Stieleria sp. JC731: one gene and its partner. The protein of the gene in region 1 binds, or shares a complex with, the protein of each later gene. Links are inferred from orthologs where the notes say so. Each region holds a gene or a part of one and is shown on either strand. Other genes may lie near its edges.

Region 1 (2,829 bases):
TTGTCGAAATCCCCTCGGTTTGGATTTCGGCCAATGCACGCCGCATCGTCGCGATCGCTTCTTCACGCGTGGGACGATAGACGATCAGTTTGCCGATCATCGAATCGTAGTGCGGTGGCACGGTGTATCCACCATACACGTGCGAATCGAAGCGAACGCCAAGTCCACCCGGGGCATAGAACTTGTTGATTTTGCCTGGATTAGGCATGAAGTTTTTGTCTGGGTTTTCGGCGTTGATTCGGCATTCGATCGCATGGCCGGTGACAGTAATTTCGTCTTGGCTGAACGAAAGCTTCTCGCCGGCGGCAACACGGATCTGTTCCTTGATCAGGTCGACTCCGGTGATCATTTCGGTCACGGGGTGTTCGACCTGAATCCGCGCGTTGACTTCGATGAAGTAGAAATCATCGTTTTGGTCAACGATGAATTCGACCGTTCCGGCGTTGCTGTAGCTGGCACCACGAATCATCCGCACGGCGGCTTCGCAGATCGCTTCGCGTTTATCGGCGGGAAGGTTCGGGCTGGGCGCTTCTTCGATCAACTTTTGGTGACGTCGTTGGACGCTGCAGTCACGTTCAAAGAGGTGACAAACATTGCCGTGGTTATCGGCGATCACCTGAACTTCGACGTGACGTGGCGAGGTGATAAACCGTTCCAAGTAAACGCCGCCGTTTCCGAATGCCGCTTGGGCTTCGGTGCGAGCTTGCGTGAGTGCCTTTTCGAGTGAATCGGCGTCCTCGGCAACGCGCATCCCTTTACCACCACCACCGGCGGTGGCTTTGATCAGCACGGGAAAGCCGATCTTGTTGGCGGTTTCGATGGCCTTGGAATCGTCTTCGATCAAGCCATCGCTACCGGGCACGACTGGCACGTCGTTGGCGATGGCCATCGAACGGGCGGTGTTTTTGTCACCCAGTTTTTCCATCGCCTGTGGGCTCGGTCCGATAAATTCGAACCCGCTTTCACGGCAGACTTCGTTGAAGTGCGCGTTTTCGGAGAGAAAGCCATAACCGGGGTGAATCGCGTCGGCACCCGAAACTTCGGCGGCCGCGATGATCTGATCGATTTTCAGGTAGCTTTCAGCGCTTTTGGCTTCCCCGACGCAATAGGCTTCGTCGGCCAATTGCACGTGCATGGAATCTTTGTCGGCGGTGCTATAAACGGCGACCGAACCGATGCCCATTTCTCGCAAGGCGCGAATCACTCGGACCGCGATTTCGCCGCGGTTGGCGACAAGTACTTTTTGAAACACGTTGGATCAGTTAGTTCGGTTGGATGCGGAGCAGTGGCTTGTTGAAATCGACGGCTTCTTGGTCAGAAACCAGGATTTCGACAATCTTCCCGCTGCATTCGGCCGGGATTTCGTTGAACACTTTCATCGCTTCGATGATGCAGATGATCGTGTCTGGGTTGATGGTCTGGCCGACCTGAATGAAGGGCTCCGCTTCTGGGTTGGGCTTGGAATAATAAGTCCCAACCATCGGCGAATTGATCGTGATCGTTCCGTCGTCGCCGCCCGCGGGGGCTGCGCCGCCGGCCGGTGCCGCTGCTGGTGCGGCTGGGGCCGCCATCGGAACCGCTGCTGGTGCGACCGGCATCACGCCGCCGCGACCGAGTTTGATGCGGTCGTCTCCCTGTTGGAGATCGAGTTCGGTCAAGTCGTGTTCTTCCATCAACTTGACAATATCCCGGATGCGGTCGAGGTCAAAAACGCTCTCGCCGCTGGATTGCTTGCCTTTGCTCATGCCTGTCTCGTCAGGTGAAGATCTTGTGATTGGCGGAGGTTTTACAGGATCAGATGACAATCATCGAGACCCTTTGGAAAACCACTGAGGACTTCGTATCCATCGTCGGTAACGAGCACGTCGTCTTCGATACGAATTCCGAATTCCCCTTCAAAATACACGCCCGGCTCGACCGTGATCACCATCCCCGGCTGCAGGATGTCGTCACTTACCCCGGACAGGCGAGGTGATTCGTGGATTTGCAGGCCAACGCCGTGGCCAAGCCCATGCACAAAATACTCGTCCAAGCCAGCTTTTTGCAGTACCGATCGTGCCGCTTGGTCGACGGATTTCCCTGTCGCCCCTGGCCGAATCGCCTCAATGGCTGCCAACTGAGAATCCAAAACGGCTTGATACGCGGACTCAAACTTGGCAGGCGGATTCCCAAAATGGAAACAACGCGTCAGATCGCTTGCGTAACCACCCAACTTGGTCCCCCAGTCGATCAACAATGTCGGATGATCGCCGATCACCGTTTGGTCAGGGCTGTAGTGAGGCTTCGCCCCCCCGGGCCCGGCTCCGATGATCGGATCAAAACTGAACCCGGTCGCGCCCAAACGCCGGATCGTCGACTCCAATTCGTAAGCGACTTCGATTTCGGTCCAATCGGGCCCCAGCTTGGCCAGCACTGACTGCAAGGCACGTTCGTTGATCCGGACCGAACTACGCAGCACTTCGATTTCTTCGCTGTCCTTGACCATCCGCTGGCGAAGCACCACGTCATGGGTATCAACCCACTGAATCCCATCCAGTTTTGCCTTGATCGCATTGAAAGCAGCGACGGTCATGCAGTTGGACTCAATCGCAATCCGCTTGGCGCCGACACCCGAGAGCACATCCGAAACGAAATCGTCAGGCTTCTGCGAAGGCGACTTGATCTGATAGGGAATGTCTGGGCACTCCTCATCAAGCTGCTCCTTGTAGCGTCCGTCGCTAAGCATCGTCGCACCCGATGAAGTCACCAGTAGCGACGAGCTATCGCCAGTGAAGCCTGTCAAATAACGAACGTTGATTTCGTCGACGATGTAAAACGCGTCAGCGCCGA
Region 2 (2,956 bases), 490 kb from region 1 along the record:
AGCTCAAACTTTCCCGGGCTTCCCGCTGCATCCCAGCGTGCCACCCAATCAAAGGTCCGTACCCACACGCGGTAGGTGCCCGATTGTTTGATTTTGACCTCTTTGGTCGCGTCATCAACTGGCTTGCCTAGGCCATGAGCAAGCAGATAGGGCGACCCCATTTGCTGGATGAACTGGGTGTCCAATTTCCAGCCACCCAGATCGTCGAAACTCTCGCATTCCACGAAAACTTCGGCAGGTCGGGCGCCAGCTTCTGCTGCAGTAGCTGCCCCGCCAAAAGATATAAAGAGCACTGAAGCCGAAACGCTTGCCAGCAGCACAAAGGCTCTCCAACAAGCAACTTTAGCGAGGGCGCATGGGAAGGATCGAAAGGAATTCATGGTGGGATTATTCAGGGAAGAGATCGAGGCAGGGGGCCTGGGCGTGCGTCAACCCGATTCGCCATAGTTAGCGGGGTATCGAATCGTGGGCAACTGGTGCTTCGTTCCATATGAAAACACGGGTTCGGTTCATCAGCCGACGGGCGTTGGCCGCGGTTATTGCGAATGAAACCGTGGCCGGCGCCATACGGCGAATCCTAAAATCGAGTTGGAACGAAGCTCTAGTCACGATACTACAATTCGGCCAACTCAATCCAAACGGAGTTTAGGTTGAGCTCACGCCCACAACGGGGGCCTTTAGGATACACAGTTTTGCGTTTCAGGATCGTTTTGGCGGGACGAATCTGCTCGCCGAAACGCCCCCGGATTAATGCCTGATGGCGAAAGTCCCCGTGTTTTGCTACGGTCCTCCCCGATTGGTGGTCCGGATCGTTTTGGGGCTGAGAAAAACGACGGGTTCAGCTAAACTGATTCACCACTTAGCATGTATCTCTGTTTTCCCGGCGGCGTGGCAGTGTCTTTTTGATAGATGTGCCCACCGTGTTCGAGTCTTCCCGGCTCCCAAATGCGTATGGCGACTCTCGAATCTCAATCAAGTCAAAACTCGTCCAGCCGATCCTCTTCTAGCCAGCAACCGTCCAGCCGCAAGATGCCCGAATCGACAGAAGGAACCACAGGGCCAGCCAAGAAACGTGGCGTCCCAGAGGGTTTGTGGCTGAAGTGCCCCGGATGCGGCACCAGCGTCTATAAAAAAGAAGTCGAACAACGACTGAACGTTTGCCCCAAGTGCGAACATCACTTTTACGTTTCGGCGACCGATCGCATTAACCAAGTGATCGACGAAGGCACGTTCGAGCCGATGAACGAACACTTGCGGCCAACCGATCCGCTAGAGTTCTCCGATCGCAAGCGGTACGCCGAGCGTTTGGTCGGCGAACAGAAAAGGACCGGCCTGACCGATGCAGCTCTGACGGGCACCGGTATGATCCGCGCCCGACGCGTTGCATTAGCAGTCACCGACAGTGCGTTCATCATGGGTAGCATGGGCTCCGTCGTCGGCGAGCGGCTAGCCCGATTGATCGAACACGCGACTAAACAAGACCTTCCGCTGATCATCATCAGTGCAAGCGGTGGTGGTGCTCGGATGCACGAAGGCATTCTGTCGTTGATGCAGATGGCCAAGGTCAGCGCCGCGTTGGCAAAATACGACAAAGCTGGTGGATTGTTTATCAGCGTTTTGACTAACCCAACGATGGGTGGCGTCGCTGCCAGTTTCGCCTCCTTGGGTGACCTCGTCTTTGCCGAACCGAAAGCATTGATCGGATTTGCCGGTCCTCGGACGATCAAAGCGACCATCGGAATCGAGCTACCCGAAGGCTTTCAGACCAGCGAATTCCTTTTGGAACATGGGTATATTGACCGCATCGTGACCCGCAAACATTTAAAAACCGAAATCGCACGAGCGATCGACTACTGCGGAAAATAGGTCCACCTGATGGGAATTTTTGATTCCGTCAAATCAATGCTCGGCGGCAGCGGCAAGTCCACTGGCGGCAAAATCGACTTGAAGGAACGCTTCGCGCTCGAACGCACCGCGGTGACGGGCACGATGGCAAAATTCTTTGCCGCAAAGGACCTTCACAATGGCGGTAAGGTTGTCGGCGTCAAAGTACTCGACCCGGAAAAGGTCGAAGCTTTCGAATCTCGGTTCAGGCACCTAAAGAAGCCATCCGAGGGTGAAATTGCGATGAAGATGCACCATCGCAATATCGTCGAAACCTACGAAGTCGGCGTCTCCACGACCGGTAACCCTGTGTTGATCATGGAGTACATCGCTGGCCCCAGCATGCAGAACATCATCGTCAAGAAGCAGGAAGAGCACGTCGAAGGACGACGCCTCGCGCTGATCAAGTCGATGGCAGAAGCACTCCGCTATGTTCACGCGATGGAGTTCATTCATCGTGACATCTGCCCACGAAACTTCATCCTGACGCCCGATCGTGACGACGTCAAATTGATCGACTTTGGGCTAACCGTGCCAGCACTGCCGCCCTACATGGCACCAGGAAACCGTACCGGCACGCCTTTGTACATGTCACCGGAAATCGTGCGCCGCCGGGCGACCGACAAACGAGTTGACCTGTTTTCACTCGGGGTCACCTATTACTGCTTGATCGCATTTTGCCATCCCTGGCAGGGTGACGAAGTGACCGGCCGGGCGGCCTTGCATCACGACACCTCGCCTCCGATTCCGCTGGCAAAGGCCTGTCCTAACGTGAACCCCAGCTTGGCTCGTTCGATCATGCAGATGATTGAACCCAAAGTTGATGACCGCACCCCAACCATCGAACACTTCATCCAAGGCCTCGGCCGCATCAAAGAAGTGTATGTTGATGGTGCCGCCAGTCCGGCAATTTGATCGTCGGATCTCTCTTGCAAATCGTGTGTTAATACACATACTCCTGCGCGGTACGCTGTACCGACTGTTTTCTTTTTGCACAACGTTTTGAGGCAATAGCGCATTGAAGACAATTGCTCAACCGACTTGGTCCCTTGAAGATGCCGCCGAAGAATAC

The links. The genes of interacting proteins can lie anywhere in the genome.
Region 2: the proteins of accB (region 1) and accD are in contact, whole or in part, in a solved structure (PDB 8UXZ), measured with the Escherichia coli proteins. The link is inferred for Stieleria sp. JC731 from one-to-one orthologs.

The regions. Positions count from the first base shown.
Region 1 is NZ_JAJKFQ010000002.1:732,811-735,639, forward strand. What follows is about bases 5-2,818. They hold accB (acetyl-CoA carboxylase biotin carboxyl carrier protein), read right to left. Parts: upstream 1,746-2,818; coding sequence 1,263-1,745; downstream 5-1,262. Other genes in these bases: accC (acetyl-CoA carboxylase biotin carboxylase subunit), read right to left, coding at 5-1,252; LOC67_RS08475 (M24 family metallopeptidase), read right to left, coding at 1,787-2,818. Also shown: more of accC, read right to left, coding at 1-4; more of M24 family metallopeptidase, read right to left, coding at 2,819-2,829. UniProt on the Escherichia coli protein: This protein is a component of the acetyl coenzyme A carboxylase complex; first, biotin carboxylase catalyzes the carboxylation of the carrier protein and then the transcarboxylase transfers the carboxyl group to form malonyl-CoA.
Region 2 is NZ_JAJKFQ010000002.1:241,478-244,433, forward strand. What follows is about bases 7-2,947. They hold accD (acetyl-CoA carboxylase, carboxyltransferase subunit beta), read left to right. Parts: upstream 7-1,029; coding sequence 1,030-1,866; downstream 1,867-2,947. Other genes in these bases: LOC67_RS06720 (FAD-dependent oxidoreductase), read right to left, coding at 7-224; LOC67_RS06730 (serine/threonine protein kinase), read left to right, coding at 1,876-2,799; speA (biosynthetic arginine decarboxylase), read left to right, coding at 2,903-2,947. Outside these bases: more of FAD-dependent oxidoreductase, read right to left, coding at 1-6; more of speA, read left to right, coding at 2,948-2,956.